DNA from 4 places in the Pseudomonas sp. TE3895 genome. Region 3 is predicted to be linked to each of the others. Evidence: riboswitches for the same ligand, from Rfam matches in the RefSeq annotation. Region 3 holds a riboswitch; each other region holds the start of a gene.
The links. Region 3 has a riboswitch for cobalamin ahead of ACZ889_RS21845 (TonB-dependent receptor). Riboswitches for the same ligand answer to the same signal wherever they lie in the genome.
Positions count from the first base shown of each region.

Region 1: another riboswitch for cobalamin. It lies ahead of cobW (cobalamin biosynthesis protein CobW); the one in region 3 lies ahead of ACZ889_RS21845 (TonB-dependent receptor).
Region 2: another riboswitch for cobalamin. It lies ahead of ACZ889_RS16450 (CbtB domain-containing protein); the one in region 3 lies ahead of ACZ889_RS21845 (TonB-dependent receptor).
Region 4: another riboswitch for cobalamin. It lies ahead of cobO (cob(I)yrinic acid a,c-diamide adenosyltransferase); the one in region 3 lies ahead of ACZ889_RS21845 (TonB-dependent receptor).

Region 1 is NZ_JBWBQE010000001.1:4,507,446-4,511,651, reverse strand. Features, by position in the region: gene ACZ889_RS20495 (branched-chain amino acid aminotransferase) at 48-1,067, opposite strand; gene ACZ889_RS20490 (hypothetical protein) at 1,213-1,572, opposite strand; gene ACZ889_RS20485 (glyoxalase superfamily protein) at 1,569-1,946, opposite strand; cobalamin riboswitch at 2,048-2,264, shown strand; gene cobW (cobalamin biosynthesis protein CobW) at 2,365-3,432, shown strand; gene cobN (cobaltochelatase subunit CobN) at 3,436-4,206, shown strand, end outside.
Region 2 is NZ_JBWBQE010000001.1:3,657,691-3,661,896, forward strand. Features, by position in the region: gene cobM (precorrin-4 C(11)-methyltransferase) at 1-384, opposite strand, end outside; gene ACZ889_RS16440 (cobalamin biosynthesis protein) at 419-805, opposite strand; gene ACZ889_RS16445 (CbtA family protein) at 805-1,491, opposite strand; gene ACZ889_RS16450 (CbtB domain-containing protein) at 1,501-1,689, opposite strand; cobalamin riboswitch at 1,783-2,005, opposite strand; gene ACZ889_RS16455 (GNAT family N-acetyltransferase) at 2,125-2,604, opposite strand; gene ACZ889_RS16460 (LysE family translocator) at 2,728-3,357, shown strand; partial or broken gene ACZ889_RS16465 (alpha/beta fold hydrolase) at 3,379-4,206, shown strand, end outside.
Region 3 is NZ_JBWBQE010000001.1:4,812,736-4,816,941, forward strand. Features, by position in the region: gene lpxO (lipid A hydroxylase LpxO) at 1-633, shown strand, start outside; gene ACZ889_RS21835 (carboxymuconolactone decarboxylase family protein) at 752-1,096, shown strand; gene ACZ889_RS21840 (GNAT family N-acetyltransferase) at 1,175-1,744, shown strand; cobalamin riboswitch at 1,901-2,108, shown strand; gene ACZ889_RS21845 (TonB-dependent receptor) at 2,218-4,206, shown strand, end outside.
Region 4 is NZ_JBWBQE010000001.1:5,730,059-5,734,264, reverse strand. Features, by position in the region: gene hda (DnaA regulatory inactivator Hda) at 1-430, shown strand, start outside; gene ACZ889_RS25920 (C40 family peptidase) at 558-1,196, shown strand; gene ACZ889_RS25915 (C40 family peptidase) at 1,335-1,868, shown strand; cobalamin riboswitch at 1,991-2,211, shown strand; gene cobO (cob(I)yrinic acid a,c-diamide adenosyltransferase) at 2,332-2,943, shown strand; gene ACZ889_RS25905 (cobyrinate a,c-diamide synthase) at 2,940-4,206, shown strand, end outside.

The DNA.
Region 1 (4,206 bases), 310 kb from region 3:
GGGCATGCCATCGCTGGCATGCCCCGTTTTCATACAGCTGATGCGCCTCAGGCGACCTTGACGATCCAGCCTGCCGGTGCCTCTACATCGCCGCTCTGGATACCGGTCAGCTCGTTGTAGAGCTTCTGGGTAACCGGGCCGACCTTTTCCAGGTCGTGGAACACGTGCAGCTTGCCGTTGTACTCGATGCCGCCGATCGGGGTGATCACGGCTGCGGTGCCGCAGGCACCGGCTTCGACGAAGCGGTCCAGCTTGCTGATCTCGACATCGCCTTCGATCACGGTCAGGCCCAGACGCGATTGCGCCAGTTCCATCAGCGAGAGGCGGGTGATGCCTGGCAGTACCGAGGCCGATTTCGGGGTGACGAACTCGTTGTTGGCGGTGATGCCGAAGAAGTTGGCCGAACCGACTTCCTCGATCTTGGTGTGGGTCAGCGGGTCGAGGTAGATGGCGTCGGCGAAGTTGGCCTTCTTCGCTTCAGCGCCCGGCTGCAGGCTGGCAGCGTAGTTGCCACCGACCTTGGCCGCGCCGGTGCCCTGCGGGGCTGCACGGTCGAAGCTGGAAATCTGGAAGTTGTGCGGCTTCATGCCGCCCTTGAAATACGAACCAACCGGGATGGCGAACACCGAGAAGATGAACTCGGGGGCGGTGCGCACGCCAATGTTGTCGCCGGTGCCGATCACGAACGGGCGCAGGTACAGGGCGCCTTTGCCGTGCGGTGGCACGAACTTTTCATTCGCCTTGACCACTTGCTTGCACGCTTCGATGAACACATCGGTCGGCACGTGCGGCATCAGCAGGCGTGCGCAGCTGCGCTGCATGCGGGCCGCGTTCTGGTCCGGGCGGAACAGGTTGATCGAGCCGTCCTTGCAACGGTAGGCCTTCAGGCCTTCGAAGCACTGCTGGCCGTAGTGCAGGGCCGTGGAGCCTTCACTGATGTGCAGTACGTTGTCTTCGGTCAGGGTGCCCTTGTCCCACTCGCCATTGCGCCATACGGACAGGTAGCGTTTGTCGGTCTTGATGTAGTCGAAACCCAGCTTGTCCCAATTAATGCTTTCGTTGCTCATGACACCCTCATTGTCTTGCAAGTGCCCGATCGCTCGGGCTGCTGTTATATGCGCACCATGCCACCTTAAACCATCCTTGGCGGATCGGGAACGGCCAGTCACGAATTGATAGGCTGCGAAGCGATACTATCGTCAAACCGCAGGGTCAATGCCCCCGCAGGCGTTTTCCCCAGTCCCCGCCATGCACCCGTGCACAGGCCTCTTCGCTGTCATAGCGTACATGCCAAGCGGGATGGTCCAGCTGTATTCCAGCGTGGTCCAATGCCTGGCAGGTCAGTGCCAGCATACGTGCCTTTGCGTCGCCCGCCACTGCAGCGGCTTTATCGGCCTCTTGCTCGAATACCCAGGTAATACGCAGGCTGCCCGGAAAGTCCTCGGGGTCGAGGCGATGGGTAAGCCAACTGAAGCCGACAATCTCCGCCTTGGCGGCTTCGCAGGCATCGGTCAGGCACGCGACCAACTCCCGCTCCAGGCGGCCCATTTCGCGTTTGCCCAATGCCTTCACGGGTTGGCCTCGTCATCGATCTGTTGGCAAAAGCGCAGGCGGTTGCCGAACGGGTCCCACACCTGCATCTGCAGGCCCCAATCCAGGCGCTCGGCCTCAGGCCGGGCGAAACCGTACTGTTTACCCTGCAATTCACACTCCAGCGCGTGCAGGTCGTCGAGGCGGGCGAACACGGTCGAGCCAGGGCAGGCATCGCCATGGTGCTCTGAAAGGTGCAGGATCAGGCCATCACGGTGGATCTGCATGTACAACGGCAAGTCCGGGCTGAAGCGGTGCTCCCAGTCCAGGCTGAAACCCAGGAAATCGAGGTAGAACTCCTTGGCCTTGTCGATCGAGAATATGCGCAGTACAGGTATGGCGGGGGCGAGGGGCATGGTGCGTCCTTGACCGTGGATAAGGCGCCACTGTAGCGCACTTGCGCCCAGCGTTGTCGACCGGCCCCGCAGCAATGGTTGACCACCCGCCAGCCACTGCGTAGCCTTGCCCACTTCGAGGTTCTTCGGCCTGGCCGAAGCTAAGACGGGAACGCGGTACAAGCCGCGGCTGCCCCCGCAACTGTAAGCACCGACAACGGATCGACACAGCCACTGCGCCAGCGCGCGGGAAGGCGTCATCCCGCCAGCCCGCTGTTCGACTGAACGGGGACATGGAACGGTGCAAGCCAGGAGACCTGCCTCGTCACGTTTTCGACTTTCAACCGGGCGGGGTGATCCGGTGGCGAACAAGCCCGGCCGGCCTGGCCTGCGGCTGTCGTCCTGCATGCCCGCGCCACACTGCCAAGGGCAATGCGACATGAAAACACTGGCCAAGCTCCCCGTCACCATCGTCACCGGCTTCCTCGGCTCGGGCAAGACCACCTTGCTGCGCCACATGCTCGACAACGCCCAAGGGCGCCGCATTGCGGTCATCGTCAACGAATTCGGCGAACTGGGCATCGATGGTGAAATCCTCAAGCAGTGCAGCATCGGTTGCACCGAGGAAGAAGCCAGCGGCCGCGTCTACGAGCTGGCCAACGGCTGCCTGTGCTGCACCGTGCAGGAAGAGTTCTTCCCGGTGATGCGCGAGCTGGTGGCCCGCCGTGGCGACCTCGACCACATCCTCATCGAAACCAGCGGCCTGGCCCTGCCCAAGCCATTGGTACAAGCGTTCCAGTGGCCGGAAATCCGTAACGCCTGCACCGTCGATGCGGTCATCACCGTGGTCGACAGCCCGGCCGTGGCCGCTGGCACCTTTGCTGCCTACCCGGACCAGGTCGATGCCCAGCGCAAGCTCGACCCTAACCTGGACCATGAATCGCCCCTGCATGAGCTGTTTGCTGACCAGTTGGCCAGCGCCGACCTGGTGGTGTTGAACAAGGCCGACCTGATCGACGCCGAAGGCCTGGCCAAGGTGCGTGCCGAGGTGGCCGAAGAACTGCCGCCGGCGGTGAAAGTGATCGAGGCCAGCAGCGGCAAGCTGCCACTGGAGGTGCTGCTGGGCGTGGGTGCCGAGTCCGAGGCGCATATCGATGGCCGCCGAACCCACCACGATTCGCACCACGACGGCGACGATCATGACGATCATGACCACGACGCTTTCGACTCCATCTCCATCGACCTGCCAGAAGCCGACGAAAGCCTGCTGCTCGATGCGCTGACCCTGCTGGTGGTGGAGTTCGGTATCCTGCGCGCCAAAGGCTTCGCCGCCATCCCGGGCAAGCCGATGCGCCTGCTGGTACAAGGCGTGGGCACCCGTTTCGACAAGCACTTCGACCGCGCCTGGCGCGCCGATGAGCCGCGCATCACCCGCCTGGTGCTGATCGGCCAGGACCTCGATGCTGCCCAGCTGGAAGCGCGCCTGCGCCAGGCACTGGGCGCCTGACCCATGCACCTGCTGCGGACCCAGCCCGGTGGTTTCGTACCGGATGACAGCATTGCCGACCTCGGCCAGACACCCGCCGAGCTGGTGATTCTCTGCAGCGGCGATTCACACCTGGCCTTGCTCGCCGACACCGCCGAGCAATTGCCCGAAGACTTTCCCAGCCTGCGCCTGGCCAACCCGATGCAGGTGCAGAACCATGCCTCGGTCGACCTGTATGTCGACCAGGTGCTGCGCCACGCCAAGGTCATCCTGGTGTCGCTGCACGGTGGCGTTGGTTACTGGCGCTATGGTGTCGAACAACTGGTCGAGCTGGCCGCCCGTGGCGTGCAGCTGATTCTGGTGCCGGGCGATGACCGTCCGGACCCGGAGCTGACCAGTCTGGGCAACGTCCGCGGTGAGCAGGCCGAGCGGCTTTGGCATTACCTGCGCCAGGGCGGCAAGGCCAACGCCATCAACCTGTTCAACTGCCTGGCCAGCCAATGGCTGGGCCGCGACTATGCCTGGGACGAGCCGCAGCCTTTGCCGCGCACGGCGGTCTATCACCCCGCCAAGGGCAGCGCGACACTCGAGGACTGGTACCCGCACTGGCACCCCGAGCAGCCAGTGGCGCCGTTGCTGTTCTACCGTTCGCACCTGCAAGCGGCCAATACCGCGTTCATCGACGTGTTCTGCCAGCGCCTGCAGGCTGCCGGCCTGAACCCGTTGCCGATCGCCGTGGCCAGCCTCAAGGAAAGCGCCTGCCTGGAACAGGTCGAAGCCTGGCTGGACGAGGTC
Region 2 (4,206 bases), 1.2 Mb from region 3:
CACTTGAGGCAAGGTCAGCTCGCAGCCGAGCAGGGCGGCGCTCGCTGCCGTGGCGGTAACGCCGGGGATGATCTGGTAATCGATGCCCAGCGCCTGCAGGTGGCGAATCTGCTCACCGATGGCGCCGTACAGGCTGGGGTCGCCGCTGTGCACCCGGGCCACATCCTGACCTTTTTCGTGTGCGCTGCGCATGGCAGCGATGATCTGTTCCAGATGCAGTTCGGCGCTGTTGATCACGGTTTCGGCCTGGTGGCCTTCGAGCACGGCGGCGGGTACCAGTGAACCGGCATAAATGATCACCGGGCACTGACGAATCAGCCGTTGGCCCTTGACCGTGATCAGCTCCGGGTCGCCGGGGCCGGCACCGATAAAGTAGATGGTCATGCAAAGTCCTGGCAAAAAAGAGGGTACGAAACGCTCAGCAGGCCAGGGCGAGCGTCGCCGGGCCCAGTACCTGGCGCGTCAGCAGCAGCCTGGCCGTACCCTGCCGCTGGCTGGCCAAGGCCAGTGCCGCGCTCTCGGCTACGCCCCAACAGCCACTGTGCTGGTGGGCAGCGGCGGAACGGTGGCTGAGCAGTGGTTCATAGGGTTGCAGTTGCGCGCCATGGTACAGCACCAAGGGCAAACCGAGGCGCTCTGCCAATTGCTGCAAGCCGGGCTCGTCGGCCTTCAGGCTGATGCTTGCGATGCCGCGCAGGTCGGCCAGCGCCAGCCCCTGATTGTCCAGGGCCTGGCGCAGCAAGCGTTGCAAGGCATCTGCCGGGCAACCCCGGCGGCAGCCAAAACCGGCATAGAAGGCAGGCATCAAGCCTGGCTGGAACGGCGGAACAGCCAGGCGCTGAGCAGGCCCAAGGCCAGCCAGAAGGCGGCGTTGGTGAGCCAGGAGGCGACTTTGAACTGGGTTTCCAATGCTTCAGGGGCCAGGCTTTCGTGCACATCGGGTTGCGGTGCACCGATCACATGAGGAATGACCAGCAGCACGGCGCCCAGCGCCTTCAGCAGCCAGTGGCGGGCGAACACCAGCAAGGCCAGGCCCAGCGCTGTGGCACTGGCTGTACCAACCCACCAGGTTTGGCGTTGCCCCAGGTCGGCGGCCGCAGTCCCCGGCAGTTCTGGTGGCAAGCCCAAGGTGGGAGCCAGGCAGAACACGGCGAAGCCAGCCAACCCCCACAATGCGCCAGTGGTAGCGCGTTTGGGCTCGCGAAGGCTGTACAGGGCGGCGAGGATCAGGGCGAAGCCGACTGCGACCACCAGGTTGCCGCCTGTGGTGGACAGCACGCGCTGCCAGCCGTCTTCCGGCGACCAGGCTTCGGCGCTGTGTTCATGAGCGGCCACTTCGCTACCGTGTTCGTGGTGTGCGGCCGGGGCCGAGGACTCGTAGGTTTCCGCCTCCAGAATCAGCGGGGCAACCCAGAAGCTTTGCAGCAAGGTCAGCAACAGGGCTGCAAGGAGCCCGCTGAAACCCGCCGTACGGGCAATGCGCGTGATCATCAGGCGTACTCAGTGGCAGGGGAAGGCGGCGCTGTGGCGGGTGTCGTGGGCAGCGTTGTGCACAGCCTCGATGTGCGAGAACCCGGCAAAGTACACTAGGCACAAACCCAGCAAGCTGGCACCGACGGCGATGATTACACGCTGGCTGAGGGTAACGGGGGTAGCAAGGCTGTGTTGTTTGGCGCTGGTGACGGGCATGACGCGATCCTCTGCTTTTTGTGGGCAATGGGCGAGCGCGGCAGCCCCGGACGTGGTCGCCCAAGGGAATGCAACAGCGCCCGCCCACCGCGGGGTGTTCATGAACGCCAGGCCGGTCTCCGGGCTTGCGAGGAAGAGCTGGGCTCCTGGAACGCGTCACCTTCCCATGCCGTACTACGAGGCACAGTGGTACAGACGCTTCACTCGCTTACCGTTGCGGGGGCAGCACCGGCATTGTCCGGCCCTGCTGAAGGGCCTGGGACGCACCGGTTTCCCGTTTCACCCCCTGAGGGGCACCTGAACGCGAGGCATAAGGAGAGCATGGGGCGGGCTTGGCGTCAATGTCATACAGCGTGCGAGGCTGTCGAACAGCAGGTACGACAGGCTCAGGCCTGCAGTCTTCTTCCAGCAGGCAGAAGTGCAGAAACCGGGCGATCACCCGCGGGCGAATGCCGCCAGCTTGTCGCCATCCAGCCGGTAGCGCACCCACTCATCCTGCGCCTCGGCCCCCAGTTTCTGGTAGAAGCCGATCGCTGGCTCGTTCCAGTCCAGCACGCTCCATTCCAGGCGCCCGCAGTTGTTCGCCAGCGCTTCGCGGGCAATGTGCTGCAACAACTGCCGGCCGGCGCCATCGCCGCGTTGCTCGGGGGTTACGTACAGGTCTTCCAGATAGATGCCATTGCGCCCGAGCCAGGTCGAGTAGCTGTAGAAGTACACGGCAAAGCCAATTGCACGGCCATCACGCTCGCACATCAGGGTGTGCACAGTGCTGCCTTCGTCGAACAGGCTGTGCTCGATGTCGGCAAGGGTGGCGACCACCTCGTGGCGCGCGCGTTCGTACTCGGCCAGTTCGGTGATGAAGGTGAGGATCTGCTCGGCATCGGTACGAACGGCAGGGCGAATGGTGAGGCTCATGGTGACGGCTTCCTTGATCCGGATTGTCGGTACAGTGATGTGTATCTGCGTAATTTAATCGAACTGTACCGGTTGCTGGGAGTGGCGCTCCGTTAGTGTGACAGCACCCATAAAGAAAGTGGAATGCCCGCCATGCTTGCCTCTGCCGACCTGCTGACCGCCTTTGTGCTGTTTGCCTTTGTGTCTTCCATCACCCCGGGCCCCAACAACACCATGTTGCTGGCCTCGGGGGTGAACTTCGGCGTGCGCCGCTCGGTCCCTCATGCCTTGGGTATCAGTTTTGGTTTCATGATGATGGTGCTGGCCGTCGGCCTGGGGCTGGGTGAGGTATTCAAGGCCTGGCCACCCCTGTACACGGTGCTGCGCTACGCGGGCGCCGCCTATCTGCTGTACCTGGCCTGGAAGATCGCCACTTCCGGGCCGGTCGGCACGGCCGCGTCCAGTGCCCGCAAACCGCTGGGCTTCTGGGGGGCGGCGGCGTTCCAGTGGGTCAACCCCAAGGCTTGGGTGATGGCGGTAGGGGCGATTACCACCTACACGCCAGCGCAAGGCTATGTAACCAACGTGATCGTCATTGCGGCCTTGTTCGCGTTGGTCAACTTGCCCAGCGTGGGGGTATGGGTGATGTTCGGCAGCGCCCTGCGCAACCTGTTGCAAAACTCGCGCTGGCTGATGCTGTTCAATGTCGTGATGGCCCTGTTGCTGGTGATTTCACTGTACCCGCTGCTGTTTGTAGAATCAGCGTTTTCCTGACCCCGAGAGTACAGTAAGCCGATGCAGTTGATTCCCTGGTCCCACGAATGCGCCGAAGGTTTCACCCTGCGTGGCTGGCGAACCCCGGCCAGTGGCAAACCGCTGCTGCACTTTCTGCATGGCAACGGCTTCTGTTGCCTGGCTTACCAACCGTTGCTGATGCGCCTGGGCGAGCATTTCGACCTGTGGCTTTGCGACGTTCAGGGCCATGGGGACAGTGACCATGGTGGGGTGTTTCGCGGCTGGAACCGCACCGCTGCCTTGGCGGTGGAGGCCTTTCAGGGCGGGCGTGGCGAGTATGGCGACGTCCAGCGGTTTGCCGTAGGGCACAGCTTTGGTGGCGTGCTTACGGGGCTGATCCTGGGCAGTGAGCCGCAACTGTTCGCACGTGCCGTGCTGCTTGACCCGGTACTGTTCAGCCGACGCATGATCGGTGTGATGGGGGGCGGCAGCCCTGGTCGGCCTGCATCAGCGTCACGCCCTGGCCCGTAAGGCCGCCAGCCGCCGCAGCCACTGGCCCGATCGCGAGTCGGCGTTGGCCTCGCTGGAAGGGCGCGGTATCTTCAAAGGCTGGACCCATGCGGCACTGCAGGCCTATGTCGAGCATGCCATCGGTGAGTGTGGCGAGGCCGTGGTGCTCAAGTGCCGGCCCAGCCGTGAAGTGGAGATCTTCAGCTCATTCCCTAAACGCATGTGGGCCAGTCTGGCCGCAATCACGACGCCGACACGGGTGTTGTATGGCGAAGACACCTATCCCTTCGTGCCACACTCGGTGAATCGCCTGGCGCTGCTAAACCGCAATGTGACCGCACGGCAAGTTCCTGGTGGGCACTGTTTCATGCAGGAAGA
Region 3 (4,206 bases):
TCCGACAATTACGATGACGTCGGTTTCAACTCGTTCTTCAAGACCGGCTGGAAACGTTTTTACCTGAAGTGGTATGGCGAAAGCCACCCGTCGGCAATGGCCCTTTGCCCACGCACGACCGAGCTGCTGCAAGGTATCGGCACGGTCAAGGCCGCCATGTTCGCTACCCTGCCTCCGGGAGCCAAGCTGGTGCGCCACCGTGACCCGTATGCCGGCTCGTACCGTTACCACCTGGGCCTGGACACGCCGAATGACGACGGCTGCTACATCGACGTGGACGGCGAGAAATACGCCTGGCGCGATGGTGAGGGGGTGATCTTCGACGAAACCTACATCCACTATGCAGCCAACACCACCGAGCACAACCGCATCATCCTGTTCTGCGACGTCGAACGCCCGCTCAAGTACCGCTGGGCAACCGCGTTCAACCGCTGGTTCAGCCGCAACGTGATGGCCGCTGCCGCTGCGCCCAACGACGCCAGCGACAAGACCGGTGGCATCAACCGCCTGTTCACCCGCATCTACAAGATCCGCGAGCGTGGCAAGGCGCTGAAGAAGCGCAATCGCCTGCGCTACTACCTGGAAAAATGGGCAGTGGTCGCGGCGTTGGTGCTGGTGTTCATCTACATCTGAAGGCTCAACGCAGGCCACTGTACGAGTGACCTGCGTTTACCCACCAAAGTACCGCCTCGCACGTGCCACGCTTCGACTAGCCTGAAAGCTCCACTCGCAACCCCCCAAGGTGAAGACGATGAGCATGATGGACTGGGACGCCTACCGTAAGCAGTTGATGGCCGGCATCGGCGATCTCAAGCAACTCTCCCCCGACACCGTAGCCGGCTACATGACCGCCAGCGGTGCAGGCGCCAAAACCAACCACCTGGATGCCAAGACCCGCGAGCTGATCTCCTTGGCCGTGGCTGTGACCACCCGCTGCGACGGCTGTATCGCCGTGCATTCGCAGCAGGCCGTCAAAGCGGGGGCCAGCCGCGAGGAAATTGCCGAGGCCCTCGGCGTGGCCGTGGCCATGAACGCCGGTGCCGCGCTGGTGTACTCGGCCCGCGCAATGGACGCGGTGGGCAAGGCCAACGGTTGAGCACAAACGGCGTCGTCGCCCTTGCGCGACGGCGCCGCGCCACCCAGACTGGGCGGCTCACCCCGCGCAGGAACCCGCATGATCCACATTCGCCCCATGACGCCGGACGATTTCGATCGTTTCTGGCCCACCTTCCAGGCCATTGTCCAAGCCCGTGAAACCTACGCTTTCGACCCGGCCCTGAGCTTCGAACAGGCGCGCCAGCTGTGGCTGGAGCTGCCCTTGCACACGCTGTTGGCCGAAGAAGATGGCGAGCTACTGGGTTCGTATTACCTCAAGCCCAATGCTGCCGGGCCTGGTGCGCATGTGGGCAATTGCGGCTACATGGTTTGCGAACAGGCGCGCGGCCGGGGCGTGGCGCGCTTGATGTGCGAGCACTCGCAAAAGCTGGCGCGCCAGGAAGGCTTTCTGGCATTGCAGTTCAACTCGGTGGTAGCCACCAACGAAGTGGCCGTGGCGCTATGGCACAAGCTGGGCTTTGAAACAGTCGGCCGTTTGCCCAAGGCCTACCGTCATGCCCGCCTGGGGCTGGTGGACTGCCTGGTGATGTACAAGTGGCTGGCGGATGAGCCGGTGGTGGAGAAGCCGCCGCTGCTGATCGGGCGCAAGAACATCGAGGCACGGGTATCGCGCCGCCGCGGGCGCTAGCGATTTCAGGCAAGCCTGCCTTCACACCAAGCTCGTCAAGCTGGGGCCTGATGTTCATGCCACATTTGGTCTCGGCGCCGCAAAAACGCACAACCTGTTGTTTTTTCTCAGCATTCACAGCACGCCAACATTTGACGCCCCAGCATTTCAGTGGTCAGATGCGCGCCAGTTTCAGGTGCCCTGCGCCGCCGCGCGCAGGGTGAAACGGGAAACCGGTGCGTCGTGTTGCCCACGACAAGTCCGGTGCTGCCCCCGCAACGGTAAGCGAGCGAACCCTTCGAGATACCACTGTGCTCAAGCATGGGAAGGTGAAGGTTTCATGCCCCTCGCAAGCCCGGAGACCGGCCTGGAGCTTCACTTGGCAACCCGCGGTGGGCGGGCGCAGGCCGGAATCCGTGCGCGCGCCTGCCTGCATGGTTCGCCTTTGCGTGTTTTCCACCGGGATCCATTCATTCCTGCAGCAGTGGAACGACATGTCCCGTATGTTCAAGCTTCACCCCCTGGCGGCCTGCCTGGCCGTTGCCCTGCCGGCGCTGGCTGATGACCGCGCCCCGCAGCCTCTGGCCCTGCCTTCCACGGCCATCACCGACACCCAGGACAGCCGCGCCATCGACCTGGCCACGCCGACCCAGGCCGGCTCGCGCCTTGGCCTCAGCGCCCTGGAAACACCGGCCAGCACCAGCAGCATCAGCGAACGGCAGATTCAGCAGCGCAACAACATCACGGTGCAGGATGCTGTGACCCGCTCGCCGGGCATCACCTTCGTCGGCTCCCCGGGGGACGGCGGTACAGGCCTGTCTGCCCGCGGATTTGCCGGCCACAGCTCGGTGATGACCCTGTTCGACGGCGCGCGCCTGTACACCGGTGCCGGCACCCAGACCTTCCCGGTCGACCCGTGGATGGTCGAACGCATCGAGGTGATTCGCGGCCCGGCCTCGGTACTGCATGGCGAAGGCGCCACCGGCGCAGTGATCAACGTGATCCCGAAAAAACCTTTTGCCGGCGAGGTGCGCAACCACCTGCGCCTGGGTTACGGCTCGTGGGACCGCCAGCAGCTCGGCCTGGACAGCGGCGGCAGTCTCAGCGAGCGCCTGAGCTACCGCCTGACGCTGAACCAGCAGGACGGCAATGGCTGGGTCGACCGTACCGCTTCACGTAGCCTGGCCCTGAGCGCCGCGCTGCGTTTCGATGCCAGTGATGACCTCAGCTTCACACTGGCCCATGACCGCGGCGATGCACAACCTGCCAACTACTACGGTACCCCGCTGATCGACGGCCACTACCGCAGCAGCCTGCGCAAGAAGAACTACAACGTGCAGAACGACGTGCAGCAGTACGTTGATGAATGGACCCGGCTCACGACCGACTGGGCGCTGAACGACCAGCTCAGCGCCAGCAACCAGCTGTACTACATCAAAAGCCGCCGCCACTGGCGCAACGCCGAGGACTACAGCTGGGACACCGGGCGTCAGCAACTGCTGCGCGGCAGCTACCTGGAGATCAAGCACAACCAGGAACAGTTCGGTGACCGCCAGACCTTCACCTTCGACCACAGCCTGTTAGGCCTGGCCAGCAAGACCGTGCTCGGTGCCGAGTACAACAAGGTGCGATTCAACGTCGACAGCAATTCACCCTACAACGATGTCGGCGGCGACTATATCGACCCGTGGCAGCCACAGCCCGGCGGGTTTCATAGCGCCTCGCCGTTGCGGCCGCAAACGCTCTCGACCACCCATACCTTTGCCCTGTTTGCCGAAAACCGCCTGCAATTGAGCGACCGCCTGTCTTTGGTTACCGGTGTGCGTCGCGACCAGAACCACATCGACCGCAACAACCTGACCGACGACAGCCGCAGCGATCGCAGCCTGCAAGGGGGCAACTGGCGCGTCGGGCTGGTGTATGCACTCAACGACGACCTGTCGTTGTACGGCCAGTACTCAACCAGCGAGGATGGGGTCAACAACCTCATCAGCCTCAGCCCCGCGCAGATGAACTATGACCTGACCGAGGCGAAGCAGACCGAGGTCGGCCTCAAGCAGCGCTTTTGGGAGGGGCGCGGCGAATGGACGCTTGCCGCCTACCACATCGTCAAGAAAAAGCTGCTGGTGGACGACCCGATCACGCACGAAAAGCAACAAGCCGGGCAGCAGACCTCCGATGGCCTGGAAGCGACGCTGGAGCTGGCCCTGGCCCATCAGTGGCAGGTGTCGGCCAACGCATCGCTGGTACGTGCCAAGTACGACGACTTCGACGAAATGGTCGGCGGCATGCCGCAGGACCGGGCAGGCAACCGGCCGGCCAACGTGCCACGGCGTACCGCCAACCTTTGGTTGAGCAAAGGCTTCGGCCAGCAGGTGGAGGCCGGCATTGGGGCGCGCTATGTGGATGAGCGTTATGCCGATACCGCCAATACCCAGAGCGCCCCCGGGTACACCGTGGTCGATGCCAACATCGCCTGGCAG
Region 4 (4,206 bases), 920 kb from region 3:
CGACTACCTGGCCCAGTACGAACTGGTGTGCATCGACGATCTGCATGTGATCGCCGGCAAGGCGGATTGGGAAGAGGCCATGTTCCACCTGTTCAACCGCCTGCGCGACAGCGGCCGACGCTTGCTGCTGGCTGCCTCGGCATCACCGCGTGAGCTGCCGATCAAGCTGCCGGACCTGAAGTCGCGGTTGACCCTGGCGCTGGTGTTCCAGATGCGTGGCCTGTCCGACGAAGACAAGCTGCGCGCCTTGCAGCTGCGAGCTTCGCGCCGTGGCCTGCACCTGACCGACGAAGTCGGCCATTTCATCCTCACCCGCGGCGCGCGGAGCATGAGCGCGTTGTTCGACTTGCTCGAGCGCCTCGATCAGGCGTCGCTGCAGGCACAACGCAAGCTCACCATTCCTTTTCTCAAGGAAACCCTCGGCTGGTAACCCCCTGAAAACCCTGGGCCAGAGCGGTAAAACAAAAAAGTCACATCTTTTTCGATAAAATTTGCAAATGGCCATGATAGAGGGCATAGTTTCACCCTTCTAAAGGATTACAGACACGGTCGTGCCCATGCTAAAGCGCTTCGCACCCCTCGTGCCACTCGCACTCGTGACCCTGCTTTTTGGCTGCGCGGCCCAAGGCCCGGTATCTCAGCCCCAGGATCACACGCCGATCACTGCACAATCGGCTATCAAGGCCAAGGCCTCTTCCTCGTCGGTATTCGGCGAGCCGGAAGAGCTGGCCACCGAAGATGACCTGGCGTCTTTCTCCGGCAGCAAGCCTTACCAATTGCCGGTTCTGGCTGACAGCATTCTCGAGCGCGGCATGTCGTTGATCGGCACCCGCTACCGCTTCGGTGGTACCTCGGAAAAGTCCGGCTTCGACTGCAGTGGCTTCATCGGTTACCTGTTCCGCGAAGAAGCGGGCATGACGCTGCCGCGCTCCACGCGTGAAATGATCAACGTCGATGCCCCGAAAGTGGCCCGCAACAAGCTCAAGCCAGGTGACTTGCTGTTCTTCAGCACCAATGGCCGTGGCCGGGTAAGCCATGCCGGGATCTACCTGGGCGACAACCAGTTCATCCACTCCAGCAGCCGCCGCAGTGGTGGTGTGCGCATCGACAGCCTCGGTGATCGTTACTGGAGCAAGACCTTCATTGAAGCCAAGCGAGCCTTGGCCATGGCGCCGACCAACATCGCGCGCAACTGATATCAAAATGATGTACCCTGCCGCGGCGGTGATGCTTTAAAAAAGCTCGCCGCCGTGCGCATTTACAGAAAGCGTCTAATCTAAACTCTCAACTCTTTTCGGCTGCAGCGCAGCGGTCTCAGACAGGATGTTCTGGCCATGGTAAAGATGGCGCGCTTCGCATTTTTCTCCTTGGCAGCCTTGCTGGCTGCATGCTCCAGCCGTGCGCCTGCGCCGGCCCCTGTGGTACAGCCGCAGGTTACCTATAGCCAGCCCAGTCCCTCACCGATTGCCGATGACGTGCTGATCCGCGCCATTGGTCTGGTTGGTACGCCCTATCGTTGGGGGGGCAATACGCCGGATTCCGGCTTCGACTGCAGCGGCCTGATCAAGTATGTGTACCGTGATGCTGCTGGCATCAGCCTGCCGCGCTCGACGCGAGAGATGATTGTCATGCGCGCACCGACGGTGGATGTCAGTTCGCTGCAGTCTGGTGACCTGGTGTTCTTCGCCACCAGTGGCGGCTCGCAGGTCAGCCATGCCGGCATCTATGTCGGGGACGGGCGCTTCGTGCATGCACCTTCCACCGGTGGCACCGTGCGCCTGGACTACCTGTCAAACAGCTACTGGGCCAAGGCCTACCTGCAGGCCAAGCGGGTGATTCCGCAAGGGCATCTGGCACAGAACCCTTGATATCCATGCCTGTTTAGCGGCCTCCTCGAGCTCGGGGCCGATACCGGCTGCCTGGATTCAAGGTGGTTTGCTCACCCGCCAGACCTCCCGCTTCGATTGACGCTCCCGGTGCAACCCTCTAACCTTCGCGGCGTGTTTCAGGTGCCCTGCCAGCCCCGACTGGGCAGGGTGAAACTGGGAAGCCGGTGGGCGCCAGCATGGCGCGATTCCGGCGCTGCCCCCGCAACGGTGGATGAGTAAAAGGCCGCGCAGGGCCACTGGATGCCAGCATCCGGGAAGGCGCGCAGGCCAGGGCCAAGGCCCACTCACAAGCCCGGAGACCGGCCTGATACTGCCAACGGCATCACGGAGGGTGATGCGCGGTGCACCGTGGCGCCCAGCCATGGCCTCTGCGCGTTCTCCGTTTGCCTGCCTATTACCTGTCGCCGCGCATTGCCGTGGTGCCAGCCAGCGGAGAACCCTGATGAGCGATTCCACCGAACGCGACGAACGCCACCTGGCGCGCATGCAGCGCAAGAAGGCGGTCATCGACGAACGCATCGCCAATTCCCCTAACGAGTGTGGCCTGCTGCTGGTGCTGACCGGCAATGGCAAGGGCAAGAGCAGTTCGGCCTTCGGCATGCTCGCGCGCGCCTTGGGCCACGGCATGCAATGCGGTGTGGTGCAGTTCATCAAGGGCCGCAACAGCACCGGCGAGGAGCTGTTCTTCCGTCGCTTCCCCGAACAAGTGCGCTACCACGTGATGGGCGAGGGCTTTACCTGGGAAACCCAGGACCGCCAGCGTGACATCGCTGCTGCGCAAGCCGCCTGGGCGGTGTCGCGCCAGTTGCTGCAGGACCCAGGTGTACAGTTCGTGGTGCTGGACGAGCTCAACATCGCCCTCAAACATGGTTACCTCGACCTGGACCAGGTACTGTCCGACATTCAAGCCCGCCCGCCCATGCAGCATGTGATTGTCACTGGCCGCGCTGCGAAGCCCGAGATGATCGAACTGGCCGATACCGTGACCGAAATGGGCATGCTCAAGCACGCCTTCCAGGCCGGTATCCGCGCACAGAAGGGCGTCGAACTGTGAGTCGATCGCGCCACTGCCCCGCCGTGTTGATCGCGGCACCCGCCTCAGGCCAGGGCAAGACTACCGTCACTGCTGCGCTGGCCCGTCTGCACCGCAACCTCGGGCGCAAGGTGCGGGTGTTCAAATGCGGGCCCGACTTTCTTGACCCGATGATTCTCGAGCGGGCCAGTGGCGCGCCGGTGTATCAGCTGGACCTGTGGATGATCGGTGCCGAAGAAAGCCGTCGTCTGCTGTGGGAAGCTGCTGGCGAGGCTGACCTGATCCTCATCGAAGGGGTGATGGGGCTGTTCGACGGCACCCCGTCAAGCGCCGACCTGGCGCGCCACTTTGGCGTTCCGGTGCTGGCGGTGATCGATGGCACAGCCATGGCCCAGACCTTCGGAGCCCTGGCCCTGGGCCTGGCGCGGTACCAGGCCGATCTGCCGTTCGCCGGCGTGCTGGCCAATCGGGTAGGCAGCCTGCGTCATGCGCAACTGCTCGAAGGCAGCCTGACCGAGGGCTTGCGCTGGTATGGCGGCTTGTCCCGCGAACGCGGCATCGAACTGCCCAGCCGCCACCTGGGCCTGGTGCAGGCCAGCGAGCTGAATGACCTGGACACCCGCCTGGACGCTGCCGCCGAAGCGCTGGGCGCCAGTTGCGATGCGGCGTTGCCGCCGCCAGTCAGCTTTGCCGAGCCGGAACCGCAAGCCTGCGTTGCCTCGCTGGCCGGTGTGCGCATAGGCGTTGCGCGGGACGAGGCGTTCGCCTTCACGTATGGCGCTAACCTCGACCTGTTGCGCAACCAGGGTGCCCAGCTGGTGTTCTTCTCGCCGCTGCACGACCACGAACTGCCGGCGGTAGACAGCCTGTATCTGCCGGGTGGTTATCCTGAGCTGCATCACCATGCGCTGGCCGCCAACGCACCGATGTGCGAGGCGATCCGTGCCCACCACGCGCAGGGCAAGCCATTGCTGGCCGAGTGCGGCGGCATGCTGTACCTGCTCGATGCCCTGACTGACGTGGCCGGTGAACGTGCCGAACTGCTCGGCTTGCTGCCGGGTGAGGCGACCATGCAGAAGCGCCTGGCCGCGCTGGCGCTGCAGGCGGTGGAGCTGCCGGAGGGGACCTTGCGCGGTCACACCTATCACCATTCGCTGACCAGCACTGCGCTGGAACCGATTGCCCGGGGGCTGAGCCCCAACGGCGGGCGTGGCAACGAGGCGGTTTATCGTCTGGGCCGGCTGACGGCCTCTTACGTGCACTTCTATTTCCCTTCCTGCCCGG